Regions from separate parts of the Lactobacillus sp. wkB10 genome, predicted to be linked through region 3. Evidence: predicted binding sites of a transcription regulator. Region 3 holds the regulator's gene; each other region holds the start of a gene.
The links. The regulator HrcA, encoded in region 3, represses chaperone genes, less so after heat shock. The targets are predictions, from matches to a motif close to TTAGCACTCNNNNNNNNNGAGTGCTAA.
Positions count from the first base shown of each region.

Region 1: a site for HrcA is predicted at 2,169-2,195, ahead of LACWKB10_RS01790 (Hsp20/alpha crystallin family protein). Genes of this name have one in related genera too.
Region 2: a site for HrcA is predicted at 2,571-2,597, ahead of groES (co-chaperone GroES). Genes of this name have one in related genera too.
Region 4: a site for HrcA is predicted at 3,008-3,034, ahead of LACWKB10_RS00640 (ATP-dependent Clp protease ATP-binding subunit). Genes of this name have one in related genera too.

Region 1 is NZ_JRJB01000002.1:93,066-98,905, forward strand. Features, by position in the region: gene LACWKB10_RS01775 (hypothetical protein) at 1-243, opposite strand, end outside; gene LACWKB10_RS01780 (Y-family DNA polymerase) at 236-1,549, opposite strand; gene greA (transcription elongation factor GreA) at 1,628-2,089, opposite strand; gene LACWKB10_RS01790 (Hsp20/alpha crystallin family protein) at 2,298-2,720, shown strand; gene LACWKB10_RS01795 (PH domain-containing protein) at 3,266-3,877, shown strand; gene LACWKB10_RS01800 (C1 family peptidase) at 3,970-5,286, shown strand; gene LACWKB10_RS01805 (nucleoside hydrolase) at 5,360-5,840, opposite strand, start outside.
Region 2 is NZ_JRJB01000008.1:14,706-20,545, forward strand. Features, by position in the region: gene LACWKB10_RS06400 (DUF969 domain-containing protein) at 1-466, opposite strand, end outside; gene groL (chaperonin GroEL) at 592-2,220, opposite strand; gene groES (co-chaperone GroES) at 2,240-2,524, opposite strand; gene LACWKB10_RS06415 (redox-sensing transcriptional repressor Rex) at 2,687-3,322, opposite strand; gene LACWKB10_RS06420 (ABC-F family ATP-binding cassette domain-containing protein) at 3,600-5,522, shown strand; gene LACWKB10_RS06425 (GNAT family N-acetyltransferase) at 5,824-5,840, shown strand, end outside.
Region 3 is NZ_JRJB01000006.1:22,206-28,045, forward strand. Features, by position in the region: gene truB (tRNA pseudouridine(55) synthase TruB) at 1-874, shown strand, start outside; gene ribF (riboflavin biosynthesis protein RibF) at 893-1,825, shown strand; gene hrcA (heat-inducible transcriptional repressor HrcA) at 1,952-3,001, shown strand; gene grpE (nucleotide exchange factor GrpE) at 3,014-3,601, shown strand; gene dnaK (molecular chaperone DnaK) at 3,620-5,455, shown strand; gene dnaJ (molecular chaperone DnaJ) at 5,535-5,840, shown strand, end outside.
Region 4 is NZ_JRJB01000001.1:127,968-133,807, reverse strand. Features, by position in the region: gene spxA (transcriptional regulator SpxA) at 8-406, opposite strand; gene ptsP (phosphoenolpyruvate--protein phosphotransferase) at 609-2,342, opposite strand; gene LACWKB10_RS00650 (phosphocarrier protein HPr) at 2,342-2,608, opposite strand; gene LACWKB10_RS00645 (hypothetical protein) at 2,722-2,904, opposite strand; gene LACWKB10_RS00640 (ATP-dependent Clp protease ATP-binding subunit) at 3,075-5,270, shown strand; gene LACWKB10_RS00635 (DUF1827 family protein) at 5,398-5,679, shown strand; gene LACWKB10_RS00630 (peptide chain release factor 3) at 5,710-5,840, opposite strand, start outside.

The DNA.
Region 1 (5,840 bases), on a different contig from region 3:
ATCACTGTTCATAACTTTAACCTGCAGATGTACCATGCGGTGATTGCCATATGCTTTAAGCAGCTGCAAGCTAATTTCTTCTATACTCATAGTATCTTTAACGGGATGCTTCACGCTGCGCTTTTGTTTATCTTTATTAATTGCCATAGTATGATCGCTCAAAAAGAAACCCTGCCACTTTTTCATTTTGCGATCTTGGTAATTCTTAAAAAAGTCTTGAACTACTTTATCAAAATCATTCATATGCATTTCCACCATTATGTCCACCAACTAAACTGCTGCGCCTTATTGCCGTAGCGCCCTTAGACAAACTTGAGGCTTTGACTAAACTGGTAAAACCATATTTTTTCCTGATTTTGTCAACAGTTATATTTATAGTACGTTTTTTTATCTGTTCAGTGGCCGAAACAAAAAAAGTTAATTGCTGGCAATTATCAGGTTCTAAGCGACTACAATTGACTCCTAATGCTCGGACCGTTTCTCCATGCCAGTTTTTACGGAAAAGAGCCAGTATTTCTTCAACTAATAAATCATTATCATTAGTAGGGCAAATTTTTTGCTGCACATTAAAGCCCTTGCGACTGCCATCTTGTTCGTACTTAGAAAAGCCAACAAACAAGCTTATACAGCTTGCTTGTAAACGGTGTGCCCTTATTCTGGCACCCACCTGCTCGCCAATTTCACGTAAAACTATTTCTATTTCTCGCTGATTCGTATAATCACGGTTTAAAATCTGTGAATTGCCGTAATTTTTCATTATGGGAAAATATTTTTCACTAATAATGCTGCGATCAACTCCCCAGCTAATCGCAAATAGCTGTTCGCCGATCACGCCAAACTCATTTTTTAAAATTGCCGGATCAGTATGAGCCAATTCATACATATTATTAATATGCAGGTGGCGCAAACGTGCAGCTGTTCTCTTGCCAATCCCCCAAACTTCTTCCATATCTTTAATTTGCCAAATTGTATCGGGGACATCAATATAATGCCAATAATCAATCATCGAACACCGATGTTTAGCAGAAATGTCCATAGCTAGTTTAGCTAGCAGTGGATTCTCTCCTATTCCGCAAGTAGTATAAAGACCAATCTTATTTTTTATTTCTACCTGAATTTTGCGAGCAACCAGATAAGGATCATCCCCAAACAAACGCCAAGACTTGGTCATATCAATCATACTTTCATCAATTGAGTAAACATGGATATCTTCATCTGATGCATATTTCTGAAAAATTTTTAATACCTGCATGCTACGTTTAATATACAAATTCATATGCGGGTCTGCCAAAATTAGGTCTGGCGCTTCTTTTTTCGTAGGTAAATCACGTACCCTCATAACATTAGTTAGCCCATATTTTTTCTTCGCTAAAGGTGAGGCTGCCATAATTAGCCCCGAGCCGTAATTTGTATGTGGCTGATGCGAAACAACTGCTAACACAGCTTTCATTGGGTTTAGACCTAATTGAAGTGCCTCACAACTGGCAAAGAATGATTTGTTATCAATCATAAAAATTAAACGATGGGGCTCATAACGATAATCATACATTGCTTTCACTTCCTAATGCAAACTTATGTTCGCTAAAATAAATTATACAAACACCAGTTCGAATAATCAAGTGAAAAATTATTCAATTGCTTCAATCGTTACCTGATATTCCCCTGCCGGAGCCTCTACTTTAACAGTTTTGCCAACTTTCTTTTTCATGATAGCCTGACCTAATGGCGAGTCGAAAGCTATTTTACCAGCACTGATATCTGCCTCCATTCGTCCAACAACTTGGTAAATCTCAGTTTCTGCATCATCATCAAATTTTAATGTGACCGTTTTGCCCAGATCTACCTTGCCGTCAGCTGTTTTTTCAATAATTTCTGCATATTTCAACTGCTTTTCCAAATAGCGCAAACGACTCTGAAGGTGTCCTAAATCACGTTTTGCCTCTGTATATTCAGTATTTTCAGACAAGTCACCCAAAGAGCGTGCTTCCTGCAAAATTTTAATTCTTCTAGGTCTATCCTTTTTCAAATCAGCAATCTCATCTTTAATTTTTTGATAGCCTTGAGGCGTCATTTTTTGATAATAAACCAAAATATTCTCTCCTAATTTTTTCTTTTCAATATTATCCACAAGCTATAATTACTGTTATGGAGGTTTTAGTTTTTATAAATTAGCACTCTAAAAATAATAGTGCTAAATATTTCCTTTTTATGAATCTGCATACTATAATAATAATTGTAAGGAAGAAATGAAAGTCTTCTGTTACAAATATATAAATTTTGAAAGGAAGTTTTTTACTATGGCAAATGATATGATGAATCGGCACAATGATTTATTCGATGCGATGAACGATTGGTTTGATCTTCCAAGAAAATTTTTCGATGATAATGAAGTAGCAAAATTAATGCAATCAGATGTTGTTGAAAACGACAAAGAATATGTAATCAAAGTTGACATGCCTGGAATGGACAAGGATAAAATTCACCTAAATTACAATAATGGTATTTTAAGTGTATCAGGTTCAAGAAAGTCATTTAAAGATATGTCCAAGGATAACAGCATTATTCACCGTGAAAGAAGTGAAGGTCACATTTCACGCAGCTTCAGATTACCAAACGTAGTTGCAAGTGATATTCATGCCAAATACGATAACGGTGTATTGACAATTACCCTGCCAAAGCAACAAGCTGGCGCAAGCGATAACTCAATCCAAATTGACTAATTGTCTTCAAATTATCAAAGTATATTAACTCACTGAAATAACAGAAAGTCTATTTAAACTTGTCTGAACTGTTTTTAAAATAAAACATGTCAGAAGCACCAAAATAAGCTATCCAGATCAAAGTCTGGATGGCTTATTTTGTTTCCAGTTGCTTTTTAGATTTTTCTTTAGCAGCAGATTAAGTAATAGAGTTTTGAGACTATATTTCGTTTAAAATTTCAGGATTATTAACAGAACCTATCATTTTAAATATTATTTTTGCATTTCCATCTATAGGTTCTTTTATATAGTATTTAAAATTCGCAAAGACAATTGATATCTATTTGCAATAGTTTTAATCTAATAATATCAGTAAAATTTAATATTTAAAATTTTGCACCTTTGTTATTGTTAATACTAGGACTGCTAAAGTTTAGGCTTAACTCTTTCTTCTACTCTTTTCCAATTTCAAGATTATTAGTCATTAATCTCAAATAATAGCTGACCAGTCCACCACAGCCAGTGACGTTAAACCTAGGGCAATTTTTCCTTAGGAGGAGTATAAATTGAGCAAAAATAATGACATATACATAGAAAATCGAGCTTCGAGTGCTGCTAAAAAAATAAATAAATTGAACATACCAGATGAAATTAAAAAACAATTAATTGATAAGAAAGTTTTTGATTTTTGGTTTAACAATAAAGAATTAAGAGCCCTGTCAGATAATATTGATATTGCAGGCGGTGAGAGTATCCAGTATGCAGCTAGTGGCAATTACGATAATCATACTGCACTGATAATTTGTACAAACATGCGTGTAATGATAATTAATAAGAACATGTTTATTGGGGGAGATTTTACAGATATACCACTTAATATGATTAATGGTGTATCAATAAAAACGCGACTTTTCTTATCTGACATTCAAATAACTAATGGAGCAACAAATATTTTTCTTAACGATTTAGATAAAACTGCTGCACCAATTTTAGCAGATACTATTAAAAGCATGTCAAAGAATTACCAACAAAGTATTCAAAATGTTCCAGTACAAAATACAACAGATAGTACCCAAGATATGATCGCAGAATTAAAGCAATTAAAAGAGTTAGTTGATGAGGGGATATTGACTGAAGAAGAATTTTCGGCTAAGAAGAAACAAGTTTTAGGATTATAAAACCAAAGCGTGGTCAGCTATTGAACTCGTTTTTCTTTTAGATTAAAATATAAGGTAATTTAAAAATAGATTAAAAAAGGAGAATATATATTATGGCTCACAAACTAACTGTTCAAGAACTAGAAGAGTTTGCGAAAAACTTTAATGAAAAGCCGCAAAATCAAGTTGTGGCACGAGCTGCTCAAAAAAGCGGTGTTTTTGCAGCATCTTACAATGAACGTGTTCAAGGCGAATTGACTCGGGTATTTTCAACAGAGCTGGATACTGAAAATGTTACTAACCAGCGCCAGTCAGGTCGTTGCTGGGAATTTGCTACCTTAAATATTTTACGACATTATTTTGGCAAAAAATATCACTGCAAGAATTTTACTTTCTCACAAAGTTACAACTTTTTCTGGGACAAAGTTGAACGGGCAAATATTTTTTATGACAATATTTTAGATACTGCTGATGAACCACTTGATTCCCGTACCGTAAAAGCATATTTAGACAGTGCTGGCGGAGACGGGGGTCAATTCCACATGGGTGCCGCTTTAATTGAAAAATACGGTGTTGTGCCTTCCTATGCAATGCCTGAAAGTTTTAATACCAATAACACTGCCGGTTTAGGTAAAGCTTTGGGCGATAAACTGAAAAAAGACGCTCTAGTTTTACGCAAATTAAAGCAAGACGGTAAAGATGATGAAATAGAAAAGGCCCGTAAGAAATTCTTAAGTGAAATTTACCAAATAACAGCAATTGCAGTTGGAGAACCACCTAAGAAATTTGACTTGGAATACCGTGATGATGACAAGAAATATCATTTGGACAAAGATTTAACTCCACTAGAATTTTTGCATAAATACATGGGCGATGTTGACTTTAATGATTACGTTGTATTGTCTAATGCACCAGATCATGAATATGATAAATTATATGGGCTGCCATTTGAAGATAACGTTGAAGGATCATACCGCATCAAATTCTTGAATGTACCAATGGAATACTTGGAAACTGCAGCTGTTAACCAATTAAAAGATGGTGAAGCTGTTTGGTTTGGTAATGATGTTGGTGAACAAAGCGATCGTAAAAAGGGATATCTTGACAGCGACTTATATAAACTAAGTGATCTCTTTGGTGTTGACCTCAAGATGTCCAAAGCTGACCGCTTGCGTACCGGTGCCGGCGCTTCAACTCATGCTATGGCTTTTGTTGGTGTTGATGAAGATGGTGGCCATGTGCGTCAATGGAAAGTTGAAAATTCCTGGGGCGAAAAGAACGGTGACAAAGGTTTCTTTGTTATGAATAATGATTGGTTCAATGACTATGTTTATGAAGTTGTTGTCCACAAAAAGTACTTGACACCAGAACAAGTAGCTATTGCTGAGGGTCCAATTACAGACTTACCAGCTTGGGATTCACTAGCTTAAGCGAATTTATAACTAATAGAAAAAGACGAAATTCAAAAACGAATTTCGTCTTTTTTATATTATAAAAAATTATTTACTTTCCACGTAATAATAGCTCATCAAATTTTTTAAAGAATAAATCTTTATTTGCTTTAGTTACCAAAGTAATTTCGCGTCCATTGGAATCATCTTCCATTCGTCCTGCAGCCAATCCCTGTGTAACCACCTTTACCTTGTGCTTTTCAGTGGCCAAAACGACTTCCGGATAAAGAGCACTAATTGTCGTTAATACATCCCAAAAATAAAGTTGCGAGCTTGGAATTGGGGGATTAACCAGGAGACAATAGCCTTGCGCAACCAAGTCTACAGCTGGATGTTCACGCAAACTGGCCCAATGCATTCTTAATTCATAAGTTAATGGTAATTCTTCACTACTTTCAAGACCGATAATTTGCATAGGAATATTTGATTTCAGAACCCTATCAACAGCAAACGGATCCCAAAAGGCATTCCATTCTTGCGTACCATCAACATTAACCTGAACAACATTACCATGACCATCAAGAGAACCGCCC
Region 2 (5,840 bases), on a different contig from region 3:
AATTTTCTGTTGCAGCAGCTCTTCCTTTAATTTGGTCTACTTCTAGAGGTGTCAATTCGCTATTAACCTTACCGGCCGCTTGCGCCATTGGATTAATCAATGGCGCAATAAACTGGACGTGTCCTTGTAATGAAATACCAAAGGCACCGGCAATTTCACGAATGGCCTGATAAATATCGAATATACGACCAGGTGTCAGTTTTTTCATTTTTTTAATTAAATTAACAGCGGCTTGTTTTAAACCATGTCTTTCTAAAATTCCAATAGTTGGTAAAGTGAGAAAGAAAAGAGAAACCATTCTGTTATCCATAAATCCTTTACCTAGAATTGTCAAAAATGAGGTAAAATCTATTCCTGAAACTAATGCCGTAACTAAAGCAGAAATTACGACTACAGCTATTGTATCAAGCCCCAAGGCAAACCCTAACACTATAACAACAATACCCAACAAACTTAAATATTCCACTAATGTTCCTTTCTAGTGAATAATCTTAACCAAGATAAACTAAAAATGAATTGTAACAAAAAATCCCACTAGCAAGCCCCACAGGATTGCTAGTAGGATTTATTAATTAACTAATAAAAACTAAATTACATCACACCTGGATTGCCAGCACCTGAAGCATTTGGATCAGCAGCAGGTTTATCTTCTGGTATCTCGGCAACAACTGCTTCAGTAGTTAGGAGCAAAGCGGCAATTGAAGCAGCATTTTGTAAAGCAGTACGGGTTACCTTGGTTGGGTCAATAATTCCGGCTTTAACCATGTTTTCCCATTTGCCATTAGCTGCGTTATAACCAACTTCGTTATCTTGTCCTTCAAGTTTGTTCAAGATAACTGAGCCGTCTTCACCAGCGTTGTCAGCAATTTGACGGACTGGAGCAGTCAATGCCTCTAAAACAATGTTGATACCAGTTTGTTCGTCAGCATTATCACCTTTAAGATCCTTAACAGCATCCTTAACGTCTACTAATGCTGTACCACCACCGGCAACATAACCTTCGTCAACGGCTGCACGAGTGGAGTTCAAAGCATCTTCAATGCGGTATCTGCGTTCTTTCAATTCAGTTTCAGTAGCAGCACCAACATGAATAACAGCGACACCACCTGTTAATTTAGCTAGACGTTCTTGCAATTTCTTCTTATCGAAGTCAGAGGTAGTCTCTTCAATTTGCTTTCTAATTGAATCTTCACGGTCTTTAATTGCTTCATCAGAACCAGAACCATCAACAATAGTAGTTGAATCCTTAGTTACAGTTATGCGACGAGCTTGACCTAACTGATCAATCTTAGTGTCCTTCAATTCAAGACCTAAGTCATCAGTAATTACTGTACCACCAGTTAAAGCGGCAATATCTTGCAATTGTTCTTTACGACGATCACCAAAACCAGGAGCTTTAACAGCAACAACGTTAAAGGTACCACGAATCTTGTTCAAAACCAAAGTTGGTAATGCTTCACCAGAAACATCATCTGCAATAATCAGCAATGATTTGCCTTGTTGCACAATTTCTTGTAACAATGGCAAAATGTCTTGAATGTTAGAAATCTTCTTATCAGTGATTAAAATGTATGGATTGTCAAGATCTGCTTCCATCTTGTCATTATCAGTTACCATGTATTGTGAAAGGTAGCCACGGTCAAATTGCATACCTTCGACTACTGATAATTCGGTTTCAATACCACGTGAATCTTCAATAGTAATAACACCATCATTACCAACTTTTTCCATTGCGTCAGCGATCAGGTCGCCAACTTCTTTTGAAGCTGAAGATACTGAAGCTACTTGAGCAATTTGGTCTTTTGAAGAAACAGTATGACTAATCTTATGTAATTCTTTAACTACGGCTTTAGTAGCTTTTTCAATACCGCGGCGAACTCCTACAGGGTTAGCACCAGCAGTCACGTTCTTCATACCTTCACGAATAATTGCTTGAGTTAAAACAACAGCAGTAGTTGTACCGTCACCAGCTATGTCATTAGTCTTTTGTGCTGCTTCGGCAACTAACTTAGCACCCATATTCTCATAGTGGTCTTTTAATTCAATTGCCTTTGCAATTGTCACACCATCATTAGTAATGTCCGGGTTGCCATATGATTGCTCCAAAACAACATTTCTGCCCTTAGGACCAATAGTTGCTTTAACAGTATCAGCTAATTTGTCAACGCCCTTTAACAGGGAACGTCTTGCTTTTTCTGAAAATTTAATTTCTTTTGCCATATTTTTATGCGCTCCTTAATTACTTAACAATTGCTAAAATATCTTTTTCATGAAGGACTAAATACTTTTCGTCATCGTATTTGACATCAGTGCCTGAATATTTGTCATATAAAACAACGTCACCCTTTTTGACAGTCATAGGAATTTTACTGCCATTTTCGGCATAACTACCTTCACCAACAGCAACAACTTCACCTTCTGTTGGCTTTTGTTTAGCATTAGAAGCCAGGACGATTCCGCCTACAGTTTTCTCTTCTTCTTCTTTAACTTTAACGATCACGCGATCACCAATTGGTTGTAACACGTTTGTCCCTCCTAAAATTAAATTATTAATCTATCTTTACGTGTCATTAGCACTCTTATTCATCAAGTGCTAACTTACATTTATGATAATAACCCCTTTTCATAAAAAATGCAAGAAAAAATTAGCACTTTGAGTAAAAAAGTGCTAATCGTATTTTTATGCCTACTTTTTCTTATCTGAGTCAAGGAAGTAAATTAGAGTTTGTAATTCCGTTGCTAAATCAACGTTCTGAATTCTAATACCACTTGGAGCAGACAAACGAATTGGCGTGAAATTCATAATTCCTCGAATACCAGCTTCAACCATATCATCAGCTGTCCTTTGTGCTGTCGTGGAAGGAACAGTCAAAATTGCAATAGAAATCTGTTGGTCACTAAGCTGTTTTTTTAGTTCACTCATGTCATAAACAGGGACACCACTGAGAATCTTGCCTGTAATTTTATCATCAATATCAAAAGCACATGAAATACGAATATTGTTTGTGCGTTTGAAATTATAGTTTAATAAAGCATGGCCTAAATTACCAACGCCAACCAGGGCAACATTTGTTAAAGTATCTTGATTTAAAATCTTTTTAAAAAAGGAAAGCAAACTTTTTACATCATAACCATAACCACGTTTTCCCAATGCACCAAAGTATGAAAAATCACGTCTGATTGAAGCACTATCTACTTGAACAGCCTCAGATAATTCAGTTGAGGATACCTTTTCTTTACCAGCCTCATTTAAAATTATCAGGTAGCGGTAATATAGCGGCAATCTTTTAGCCGTAGCCGTGGGTATTTTGATTTTTTCCATTTAAAAAGCCTCCAACTTGATTAAGTATATATTTTGTTTTGTGAATTTTTCAGCAATCACTACTATTTTATCTATAAATTTGCGCCATTTGCAAACATTTTTTTCACAATCTATCAAATTTTAGCATAATAGTAACAGGTTTGATAATAGAAATTTATTTTTTTACTCTTTTAATTAAAAAATGCTTCTTTTTTACATTTATTTCCTATATTTATCAATCAAACTCTCCCACAAGAATTTTGCTACGTATGCTAAAATGGTTTCTAGGTGAAAAATTATGATAATTGCTCAAGGACACGATTTAGAAAAACAATTCGGTGCCAACACATTATTTAAAAACGTCAATTTTTCAATTGACTCAAATGCAAGAATAGGTCTCATTGGACCCAATGGTGTCGGTAAAACAACTTTGCTTAAAATTATGACCGGCGAAGAAGAAGCCACACATGGTGACTTTACAATCAATAAAAATATAGATGTTGGCTATATTGCTCAAGAAAATGATTTAAATGAAAATAAAACTATTTGGGATGAAATGCTGTCTGTTTTTACTCCCCTAATTAATATGGGTAAAAAGATAAGGGATTTACAAGAAGAAATGTCTGCAAATCCGCAAAAAAAGGACCTGCTAAAACAATATGACCAGTTGCAATACAGCTTCGAACAACAAGGTGGATACACCTACCAGGCCGATATCAAAAGTATTTTGAACGGATTTAATTTTCCTGAAGCAACTTGGACTAAAAATGTTGGCAGCCTTTCTGGGGGAGAAAAAACGCGGCTTTCTTTTGTTAAGTTGTTATTGCGCAAACCTCCATTATTACTGCTTGATGAACCTACCAACTATCTGGATTTAGACACACTAGACTGGCTTGAAAGCTATCTTAAAAACTATTCTGGTGCTATTTTGGTAGTTTCCCATGATCAATATTTTTTGGATAATTTAGCAACACAGATTTTTGAATTACAATTTGGCAAATTAACTGTGTTTAAAGGAAATTATTCTGCCTACGTCGCTGAACGTCAATTACGTGACCGTCAACAAGAAGAAGCATACGAAAAGCAGCAAGAAAAAATCAAAAAAGACGAAGAATTTATTCAAAAAAATATCGTAAGAGCTAAAACTACTAAGAGAGCACAAAGTCGGCGCAAGCAACTGGAAAAAATGGAACGAATTAGTCCGCCCAAGCACAAAAACAAAGTCAGAATTAATTTTCAAAGCGAGCGGCCATCCGGTAAAGAAGTGCTAATTTTACGTAATTTAACTATTGGCTATCCCACAAAAACAATGGTTCACGGTATTTCTCTGCAAATTAATAAAGGTGACCGTGTAGCCGTTATTGGTCAAAATGGTATTGGTAAATCAACTTTACTAAAAACCGTTATGAAGGAGTTAAAACCGAAAAAAGGTTCAATCAAATATGGAGCTTCGTTAGACATCGGCTACTATGATCAAGAACTGCAAGGGCTTGATCCAGGTAAAACTGTAATCGATACAGTTTGGGACCGTCATAAAACAATGCCTGAAAAAGATGTGAGGTCGATTTTAGCCAGTTTCTTATTCACAGCAAAAGATATTGATAAAACTGTAGGTCAACTTTCCGGTGGTCAAAAAGCGAGATTAACCCTAACAGTTTTGTCGCTTGAGCATAATAATTTTTTATTGATGGATGAACCCACAAACCACCTGGATCTCGAAGCCAAGGAGGTTTTAGAACAGGCACTACAGAACTATGATGGTACTTTACTTTTCGTTTCTCACGACCGCTATTTCATCAATCAGTTAGCAAATAAGATTGTAGAAATTAAAAACGGTGTTGCTCAAGTATATGAAGGTGATTATAGTTATTATCTAGATGAAAAGAATAAGCAAGACTCAGCCTCCGAAAATGAATCATCTGAGAATAGAGAAATTGTAGAACCTGAACAAAATAAAAATAAATTGTCCTATCAGGAGCAAAAGTTGCGTGATTCACAAAAGCGTAAATTGCAAAGAGAAGTTGAAAATACCGAAAATAAAATTGAAAAGTTGGAAAAAGAGCAAAAAGATATTCAATCTCAAATGGCTGATCCAGCAATTGCTACTAATTTTGACAAGTTAGGTCCCTTGCAAGAACAGCTTAGCGCTGTACAAAAACAACTGGACGATGCAAATAATGCTTGGGAAAGTGCATTGAATAAACTGGATAGCTTTGATTAAAATAATATATATTAAGTTAACACATCTCCAAAATAAGATTAATTGGCTTTTTATCTGCCGTTTCTATTCTTAGCTAGTGCTAGAATTTTTTTATTAACTATTAATAAAATTTTCTTTTTATTTATAAATACGTAATAATTATCAGACGCAAAAAAGATCATTACACTATTGCTTTTAAAATTGTAGTTGTTTAAACTTAAAGATAATAATTTTACTGGCTTCATAAAAAATAAATTGAGAGGTACACATGGAAAAATTACGCACTGCTCTTTAATTATTAATTAATTAAGGAGGAATAAAAATGAAATATATAGCTGA
Region 3 (5,840 bases):
GATAAATAAGGATAAGGGCATGACAAGTGCCGATGTTGTCTATCATTTACGTAAAGTTCTGCATATTAAAAAAATGGGTCATGCAGGTACTCTTGATCCTGACGTTACAGGAGTGCTACCAATTGCAATTGGTCAGGCCACAAAGTTAATTGAATTGATGCACAAGGAAAATAAGAGCTATGTTGGGCAAGGAATTTTAGGTTTTGCTACTGATAGTTACGATACCAGTGGGAAAAAAACAGAATTCAAAAAAATTACTAATGAAATTCAAGGAACTCAAATTCAAGAAGCTATGCATGAATTTGTTGGCAGTATAGAGCAAGTACCTCCCATTTATTCTGCCGTCAGAGTGAATGGCAAGCATTTATATGAATATGCAAGACAGGGTATTAAAGTTGAGCGACCAAAACGACAAGTTGAAATTTTTTCCTATAATCTTACTGATGAACCAAATTTTGATGAAGAAAATTGTCAAGAAACTTTTGATTTTAAAATTGAATGTAGTAAAGGGACCTACGTTCGTTCTTTAATAAATGATTTGGGAACAAAACTTGGGGTACCGGCAGTAATGAAAAATTTACAAAGAACTTCAAGCTCAGGTTTTAATATTAATCAAGCTGTTAAATTGGCAGAAATTATAGAAAATCCAAATATGGTAAATGAATTGCTTCAACCAATTGACTCTTTTTTTACTAGTTATGTTCATGAGGATATTGATACAGCTCTGTGGTTGAAGGTTAAAAATGGTGCAACGATTTCTTTGAAAACGAATGCAAAAAAAGTGGCATTACGATACAATAATAGAGTTAAGGCAATTTATCAAAAAGATGGTACCATGTATCGCCCTTATTTAATGCTTTTACAAAATGAATGAGTGAATGAAGGTTTTATTATGGAAATTATCCATTTAACATACCCGTTTAAGGAAAATATTATTCCTCAAAGAATAATCCTTGCTTTAGGATTCTTTGACGGTGTACATCGTGGTCATCAGGAATTAATCAAAATTGCAAAAGAAAAGGCAATTCAAAAGCATTTACCATTAGTAGTGATGACATTTGACCGACATCCTAAAGAAATATATCAAAATAAAGAAGTCAGCTATATAGATACATTAGCTGAAAAAGCTTATAAAATGCAGAAACTGAAAGTCGATTTTTTGCTTGTGATGCATTTCAATGATGCATTTAGCAACTTGACTGCACAGGAATTTGTAGATAAGATTATTGTCAAACTGCATGCTGATACAGTAGTAGCTGGTTTTGACTATACATATGGTCCGAAAGAAATTGCCAATATGAAAAATTTCCCTAAGTTTGCTAAGGGAAGATTTGCTATTGTTGATGTTCCAAAACAATCATATGATGGGCAAAAAATAGGTTCTACTGAAATAAAAAAAGCCATCACAAGTGGAAATATGGAATTAGCTGCTAAGTTACTAGGTTTTCCGTACATTATGTCCGGTTATGTCGGTCATGGCTTACGTAATGGGCATAAGCTTGGCTTTCCTACAGCAAATCTAGTTTGGTCCAAGGACAAGGTTGTTCCTAAAATTGGAGTATACGCTACTAAAACCAAGATTAAAGGTAAGTGGTATGACTCTATGACAAGTGTAGGCTATAACGTAACTATTAATGAGGGTAAAAAGCTTTATATTGAATCAAATTTATTTGGATTTGATCAGGAAGCTTACGATGAAAAAATGGTAATTAGATGGTATAAGTATACCCGTGGCGAAATTAAATTTGATAATTTAAAAGAATTAAAAAAACAAATGAGTGATGATGAGGCCGAAATTAAAGCCTATTTTACCAGCATTGGTTAATTTTAAAGGGATAAGCGTTTTTTTTGTAAAAAAGTTAGCACTCAACTTGACATTCTGCTAAAAGCTAGTATCATATTAATTGTTAGCACCTAATAAGTTTGAGTGCTAAAAGTGAGGGCGATATTTATGTTGACCGAACGTCAAGAATTAATTTTAAAAACAATTATCAATGATTTTACGCAGACACATGATCCTGTTGGATCTAAAACAGTCATGAATCAGTTGCCTATCAAAGTTTCAAGTGCAACTATTCGTAACGAAATGGCGGTTTTAGAAGAAAAAGGCTTGATTGAAAAAACTCATTTGTCAAGTGGTCGAGTACCTTCAACAGAAGGCTACCGTTACTATCTTGACAATTTAGTTGAGCCTTTACAGATTTCATCTTCTGTATATAAAAAAATTATTAATCAGCTTGATCAGCCGTTTCATCAAGTTAACGACATTGTTCAGGAAGCTGTTAAGATCTTGTCTGACCTTACAAATTATACTGCATTTGCGGAGGGGCCTGAAAATAGTGATTTAACTATTACTGGATTTCGTATAGTGCCTTTATTTGGCAGACAGATTATGGCTATTCTTGGTACCAGTGATGGTGATGTTCATGATCAGGTTTATAACCTGCCATACAATATTCATGGTGATGACATTGAACGCGCCGTTCGTATGATTAACGATGAATTAGTAGGAAAGACACTAGATCAGGTTACGCCTGAGTTTCTTAAGAAGACTTTAGGACAAAAGCTTAAAGCTGCTCATGTGTCTGAATTAATTGATTTGGTTGAAGATGTGATCAGTGATGCTGCCAGCGAGCAAATGTATGTCGATGGTCAGATTAATTTGCTCAATAACATTTCTTTAAGTGACGTTTCTAATTTGCGGTCATTATATGAAATGATTGAGCATAATGACTTAATTTCCAGTATTTTGGATAACAGGCAAAACTTAAAAAGTGACAGATATCCAGTTCGGGTAAGTCTAGGATCTGAGTTATCAAATGATTTGTTAAAGGATTACAGTCTGCTTACGGCAGAGTACAGCGTTGGTTCTCACGGAAAGGGCATAATTGCTTTACTTGGCCCTGATAATATGCCGTATTCTCAAGTGATAGGATTGCTTGAATATTTCAGAAATGAGCTATCTAAAAAGTTGCTTGATTATTATGGTAGATTTAAATAAAGGAGGTTAGCCGTGAGTAAAGAAGAAATTAACAGTAAAAATTCAAAAAAAGATCAAAAAGAATCAACTGAATCAAAAGAAGTTAAAAAGCATTCTCAAGCTAAGGCTAACGAAAAAAAGAAGTCCGAATCTTTGGAAAGCAAACTGCAACACAATTTGACCCAGTTGCAAAAAGAAAAAGATGATTTAGAAGATAAGTATTTGCGCAGTCAAGCTGAAATGCAAAATATGCAAAATCGCTATAATAATGAAAGAGCGCAACTTATTAAATATGAATCACAATCTTTAGCTAAGGATGTTTTGCCAGCAATGGATAATTTAGAAAGAGCTTTAGCAACAAAGGTTGATGATGAAGCATCAAAGCAGCTTAAAAAGGGAGTGCAAATGACACTTGATTCATTGGTTAAAGCCATGAAAGATCATGGAATCAGTGAAATCACTGCTGAAGGTGTAAAGTTTGATCCTAATTTACACCAAGCTGTCCAAACAGTTGAAGCTGAAAATGAAGATCAAAAAGATCATGTTGTGCGGGTTTTGCAAAAAGGTTACTTGTACAAAGATCGTACTTTAAGACCAGCGATGGTTGTTGTAGCACAATAATTGAAAGGAAGCATATCAATGTCAAAAGTTATCGGAATTGACCTCGGAACTACCAACTCAGCAGTTGCTGTTCTTGAAGGAAAAGAGCCAAAAATTATTACCAATCCAGAAGGAAACCGTACTACACCTTCAGTAGTTGCTTTTAAGGATGGAGAAATTCAAGTCGGTGAAGTTGCAAAAAGACAGGCTATTACTAACCCAAATACTATTTCTTCTATTAAGCGTCACATGGGTGAAGCAGATTATAAAGTTAAAATTGGTGATAAAGCATACACTCCTCAAGAAATTTCTGCTATGATTTTACAATATATCAAGAAATTCTCTGAAGATTATCTTGGTGAAAAGGTTACCGAAGCAGTCATTACAGTTCCTGCATACTTTAATGATGCTCAGCGTCAAGCTACTAAGGATGCCGGTAAAATTGCAGGCTTAGACGTTAAGAGAATAATTAACGAGCCAACTGCATCTTCACTTGCCTATGGCCTTGATAAAGATGCTGAAGACGAAAAAGTTCTGGTTTATGACCTTGGTGGTGGTACCTTTGATGTTTCTGTTTTGCAATTAGGTGACGGAGTCTTCCAAGTACTTTCAACTAACGGTGATACTCACCTTGGTGGCGATGACTTCGATAATAAAATTATTGATTGGCTGATCAAGAATTTTAAAGATGAAAATGGTGTTGACCTTTCTAAAGATAAAATGGCTTTACAAAGGTTAAAGGATGCCGCTGAAAAAGCTAAGAAAGATTTATCTGGCGTATCTTCAACTCATATCTCATTACCATTTATTTCTGCTGGTGAATCTGGACCATTACATTTGGAAGCTGATTTAACTAGAGCGAAATTTGACGAATTAACTGCTGATTTAGTTGATAAAACAAAAATTCCATTTGACAATGCATTGAAAGATGCTGAATTAACAGTTAATGACATTGATAAAGTTATTTTAAACGGTGGTTCAACCCGTATTCCTGCAGTTCAGGATGCAGTTAAGAAGTGGGCCGGTAAAGAGCCTGATCACTCAATTAACCCAGATGAAGCTGTTGCTTTAGGTGCGGCAATTCAAGGTGGAGTTATTTCTGGTGATGTGAAGGACGTAGTTTTACTTGATGTTACTCCTCTTTCCTTAGGTATTGAGACCATGGGTGGCGTATTTACTAAGTTAATTGAAAAGAATACGACAATTCCAACTTCAAAGAGTCAAATTTTCTCTACTGCTGCAGACAATCAACCGGCTGTTGATGTTCACGTTTTACAAGGTGAGCGCCCAATGGCTGCTGACGATAAAACACTAGGTCGTTTTGAACTAACAGACATTCCTGCAGCTCCACGTGGTGTTCCTCAAATTCAAGTTACTTTCGATATTGATAAAAACGGCATCGTTAATGTTTCTGCTAAAGATATGGGTACCGGTAAAGAACAAAAGATTACCATCAAGAGTTCGTCTGGTTTATCTGACGAAGAAATTAAGAAGATGCAAAAAGAAGCTGAAGAGCATGCTGAAGAGGATAAGAAGAAGAAAGAAGAAGTTGATCTTCGTAATGAAGTCGATCAATTAATCTTTTCAACTGAAAAGACTTTGAAGGATGTCAAAGGCAAGGTATCCGATGATGATACTAAGAAAGTTCAAGATGCACTTGATGCTTTGAAGAAGGCTCAAAAGGACAACAACTTGGATGAGATGAAGACCAAGAAGGATGAATTGTCCAAAGTTGCCCAAGACTTAGCAGTCAAATTGTACCAAGCTAATGGTGGGGCTCAAGGTGCACAAGGACAGGCTGGACCTCAAGCTGGTAATTCAGGTAGTGGCTCTGCAGGTGAAGGCGAGTTTCATAAGGTAGACCCAGATAAGTAAAGGGTTTATAATTGAATAAATTAGAAAAGAACTGCCAAAAAAGTAGTTCTTTTCTTTTGTAAAGTTAAGGAGCTTATAGATGGCACAAGAAGATTACTATAGCGTTCTTGGTGTTGATCGCAATGCCAGTGATGAAGAAATTACCTCTGCTTATCGTAAACTTGCCAAAAAGTACCACCCTGATTTAAACCATGAACCAGGTGCTGAGGACAAATATAAAAAGGTTAATGAAGCCTACGAAGTTTTACATGACAAGCAAAAGAAAGCACAATATGATCAATTTGGTTCAGCCGGAGTCAATGGTCAAGGTGGCTTTGGCGGTGCAGGTCAAGGGTATAGTGATTTTGGTGGCTTCGGTGATTTTGGTGATATTTTTAATGACTTC
Region 4 (5,840 bases), on a different contig from region 3:
CTGAATTTTATAAATCAGCTATCTTTTGCATTTCTTCAAGCTCAAGACGACGTACTTTTCTTGGTAAAAAGCGACGAATTTCATCTTCATTATACCCAACTTGCAAACGTCTATCATCCATAATGATTGGGCGTCTTAATAAACTAGGATTCTTTTCCACTAAGTCAAGCAGTTGGTCTATTGATAGATCATCAAGATTAACTTTAAGTTGTTGAAAGGCTCTTGAACGCGTAGAAATAATTTCTTCCGTACCGTTTTCAGTCATTCGCAATATTTGCATAAGTTCGTCTTTTGTCAGCGGCTCAGAAAAAATATTCCTTTCCTTAAACGGAATATCGTGTTTCTTTAACCAAGCCTTTGCTTTGCGACATGATGTACAGCTCGGAGATATATATAAGTTGACCATATATTTCACGCTCCTTTTAATTGTTTTCTAAATTATTATAACATACTACTTCTTTTTTGTAAGTAGTGTTTTTGATGACTAATTACATTCTTATGTTAAGTTCAAAACGTGAATATTCTGTGAACTTTTTGCCAAGAAAGATTAAAGAAATTAAAAAAGGATACAAAAACTTTAAGAATGTACCCTTTTTGAATATTAATATTTATTTATTTACTTTTTTCATTAAATCGCTAACTAATTTTTCGTTTTCTTCAGCAGTTTCTGAAACATAGCAAGCTTTATTTGCTAATTCTTTGATGTCATTAGTGTCAAGCTTCTTCATCAAACTTCTGATTCGTAAAATCGAGGTAGCACTCATTGAATACTCGTCTAAGCCCATTGACAACAGAATTGGGAACATGGTGCTGTCTCCAGCAGCTTCACCACACATGCCACACCAAATACCATTTTCATGAGCTGCATCAATTGTATGTTTAATCAGACGTAAAACAGATGGGTTTGCTGGTTGATACAGGTAAGAAACGTTATCATTACCACGATCAGCAGCCATTGTATATTGGATTAAATCATTAGTACCAATTGAGAAGAAATCAACTTCTTTTGCAAGTTGGTCGGCTAAAACGGCAGCAGCTGGAACCTCAATCATCATTCCAACTTCCAAATCTGAACCGATCTTAACTCCCTTTTCAACTAACTTGTCTTTTTCTTCATTTAAAATTGCTTTAGCTTTACGTAATTCATTAATGGTACCAATCATTGGGAACATGATACCTAATTTACCATAAGCAGATGCACGTAACAAGGCACGAAGCTGAGTACGGAAAATTTCTTCATTTTGCAGTGAAAGCCTAATTGCACGCACTCCCAAAAATGGGTTCATTTCTTCTGGCAAGTTCCAGTAGTCAAGGTGCTTGTCACCACCGATATCCATGGTTCTAATAATAACCTGCTTGCCATGCATGCCTTCAAGGACTTCTTTATAGGCTTCAAACTGTTCATCTTCTGTTGGAAAGTCTTTTGAATCCATGTACAAGAACTCAGTTCTATAAAGGCCTACAGCCTCAGCACCATTGTCATTCACACCCGGCATATCATTTGGCGTACCAATATTTGCTGCAATTGTGAATTTTTTACCATCTGCAGTTACTGAAGGTTCATTCTTTAACTTTTCCCATTCAGCTTTCTGCTTCAAGAAGTCAGCACTCTTTTGCTTATAGTCTGCAATCTCGCTGTCCGTTGGCTTAACGATAACATCACCGCTTAGACCGTCAACAGCAAGCGTATCACCATTTTGAACATCTTTTGTGATCGAGTCAGTACCAACAACGGCTGGTAATTCAAGAGAACGAGCCATAATAGCAGAGTGAGCAGTCCGACCACCAATGTCAGTTACAAAACCTTTAACAAACTTCTTGTTTAATTGAGCAGTGTCACTTGGGGTTAAGTCATGGGCTACCACAATTACTTCGTGATCAATTGATGCTGGATTAGGCAATTCTTTACCCAATAAATGAGCCATAATTCTCTTAGAAACGTCTCGCACATCAGCTGCACGTTGCTGCATGTATTCATTATCAGTCATGCCTTCAAAAATTGTAATGAACTTTTGAGCAGTTTCATCAAGTGCAGCTTCACTGTTAATTTTTTGCTCTTTGATTTCATTTTCGATGGCACCAGTAAATTCAGGATCGTTTAAAATCATCAGATGAGCTTCAAAGACCTGAGCTTCATCTTCACCTAAACTCTTCTTTGCGCTATCACGGATTTTTTCAACTTCAGCAGTTGATACTGAAATTGCCTTCTTATACCGTGTTAATTCACTTTCAACATCGCTAACTGTAGTTTTTGAAAATGAAAGATCAGGTTCAACCAAGAGATAGGCTGGTGCTACAGCAATACCATCACTTGCAGCAATTCCTTTTAATGTCTTGGTCATTATTCAGCTAAACCCTCTTTTTTCATTGTTTCAGAAATAGCATTAATTGCGTCTTTTTCATCATCACCATCAGCACTGATCGTAACATCAGCATTTTTACCAACTCCGAGTGACATAACACCCATGATTGACTTCAAGTTAACAGATTTACCGTTGTATTCCAAGTTGATATCTGAACCAAACTTAGAAGCAGCTTGTACTAGCAATGTAGCTGGACGAGCATGAATACCTGTTTCTGCAACAACATGAAAATCGCGTTTTTCCATTATATATATCTCCTTTTAATTCAAAAAATCAAAACGGTAATAAATACCTATTCGCTTACTTAGACTATCATTTTTTTGTGAATTAGACAACATAAATGTAACAGTTTACATCACTAAACTCCAGTCTTAGACTGCGAATAAATTATTTTACCACCCCGCAAAGCCTTTCCCGTTATGTTTTGCCTCTTACCAAAAGACCTTAATGCAGATTGAAATTCAAAAGCGTTTTGAGGATCAACTTCATAATGATCTAGTTCACCATCTGCCAACTGCTCAAGAATTTTTTGATAATCCAAATTTACCACCGCTTTTATCCTATATTAATTCAGCAATATTTTTGATTTTGCCTACATGTATTTTAGCATATTTACCGTACTTACAAATAATAAGATCCAAGTTTTAGCACTTGATTATTCCGAGTGCTAATTATATAATTTAGTAAACTGATATGAAAGGCGGTAATACAATGCTTTGTCAAAACTGTCAAAAACGACCAGCTTCCATTCACTTATTTGCAAAAGTTAATGGACAAAGTCGAGAAATTAATTTATGCGGACAATGTTATCAACAACTTAAACAACAAGGAAATATTAATATGAATAATGACAATAATGGCTTCTTTGGTGATTTCAGCGACCTGTTTAACTATAATGGCAATGCTGGAAATCCAGGAGACCCTAGAATGAATAATGGTGGACCTAACAATGGTAATAATGGTACCGGAGGTAGTCGTTCACTTTTAGATCAATATGGTACAGATCTAACTGCATTAGCAAGAAAAGGCAAAATTGACCCAGTCATTGGGCGTGATAAAGAAATTGCACGCGTCATTGAGATTTTAAACCGCAGAACAAAGAATAACCCAGTTTTAATTGGTGAAGCCGGAGTAGGTAAAACTGCTGTGGTTGAAGGCTTAGCTCAACAAATTGTTGATGGCTCGGTTCCTGCCAAATTACAAGATAAAAGAATAATATCATTAAACGTAGTTTCTTTAGTGCAAGGTACAGGTATTCGTGGCCAATTTGAACAGCGTATGCAGCGACTTCTTAAAGAAGTGGAAAATCATGATGACATTATACTATTTATTGATGAAATTCATGAAATTGTTGGCGCGGGGAATGCTGAAGGCGGAATGGATGCAGGCAATATTATTAAACCCGCTCTTGCCCGTGGTGATCTGCAACTAGTCGGTGCTACTACATTAAAAGAATATCGTGAAATTGAAAAAGATTCTGCTTTAGCAAGACGCTTTCAGCCCGTCGATGTTAAAGAGCCGTCAGTTCCAGAAACTATTCGGATTTTGAAAGGTATCCAAAAGCGTTATGAAGACTACCATCATGTACATTTTACTGATGATGCCATAAAAGCTGCTGCTGAATTATCTGAGCGTTATATCCAGGACAGATTTTTACCTGATAAGGCTATCGATTTGCTTGATGAAGCAGGTTCACGAATGAATCTGACAATTCCGTACGTTGATAAAGATAAAATGAAGGAACGGATTGATGCAGCACAAAAATTAAAACAAGAATCTTTAAAGAACGAAGACTATGAAAAAGCTGCATACTACCGCGATCAAATTGAAAAATATAATAAGATGAAGGATCAAAAAGTCGATCCAGACAAATCTCCTATTATTACCAGCAAGATTATGAATAAGATTGTTGAAGAAAAAACTGGCATTCCTGTGGGCGATTTGCAAAAGCAGGAAGAAAACCAGCTGCAAAATCTGGCACCAAACCTGAAAGCTCACGTCATTGGCCAAGACAAGGCTGTTGATAAACTGGCTCGGGCAATTAGGCGTAACAGAATTGGCTTTAACAAATCTGGTCGTCCAATAGGCTCTTTCTTATTTGTTGGACCAACTGGAGTCGGTAAAACTGAACTAGCTAAACAATTAGCAAGACAAATGTTTGGCTCAGAGAATGCTTTGATTCGTTTTGATATGTCAGAATATATGGAATCATATTCAGTCTCTAAGCTTATCGGGTCTGCACCTGGTTATGTGGGTTATGAAGAAGCCGGTCAATTGACCGAACGAGTTAGAAGACACCCATACAGTTTGATATTGCTTGATGAGATTGAAAAGGCTGACCCAGCTGTTATGAATCTATTTTTACAAATCCTCGATGACGGTCGTTTGACCGATTCTCAAGGTAGAACAGTATCATTCAAAGACACAATTATTATCATGACCTCTAATGCTGGTCAGGGAATTAAGAATACCAGTGTTGGTTTCGCAGCAGAAAATTCTAAGGATAAGCCGGATTCTGCCAGAAGTTCAATGAGTCAATTCTTCAAACCAGAATTTTTAAACCGTTTAGATGATGTAATTGAATTCAATGAATTAACTAAAGATGATCTGATTAAGATTGTTAATTTGATGCTTGACGATGTAAACAATATGGTTAAAAATCAGGGCTTACAGATTACTGTTAGCGACGATGCCAAGAAGAAACTTGTTGAAGAAGGCTATAATCCTGCTATGGGAGCAAGACCTCTGCGCAGAACTATTCAGGAAGAAATTGAAGATAAAGTTGCTGACTATAAGCTTGACCACCCTGCAGCAAAGAACTTACTAGCAAATGTTTCTGACAACAAAATTGTCATAAGCGAAAATGAAAATGTTGTAAATTCAGAAAACAGCAGTGATAATTACTAACTAAGTCAATTCTTATTAAGCATGGTTATTGTAAATTATGATAATCATGCTTTTTACTAAAGAAAAAAGTTTAGATTAGTTGTATACTAAAATAAAAAAGAGCTACTAGAAGAAACGGGTGAAATCCATGCATTTAATAGATGTAACCAATAGTTATAAGGACCTAGTTCATAGTCAACTAAATACGACTAACGTAAATTACGTCAAAGTTTACTCTCTAGGCAATACTTCCGTTATCTACACCGAAAGTGATAAAGCGATCGGAATTGTCTTGGAAAACCACAATCGCCGTGTACGCAAGGACGAAACAGATTTTGTCATTAAACGACTTATTCAGGAAAAAGATCCTATATATAAGTTGACAATTGATGAAAGCCAACATGTAATTGAAATCCATATCGATAAATAAAAAAAGCTGGTTTAAAAACCAGCTTTTTTGTTATAATTTTTCGGTTAATTTAACATCAGGATACTTATCTTTGAAAAATCGTTCAGCAAATTGATTTTCGAACAAAAATAGTGGTTGACCATAGCGATCTTTAACCAGTAGGTTTCGACTATTAGCCATGG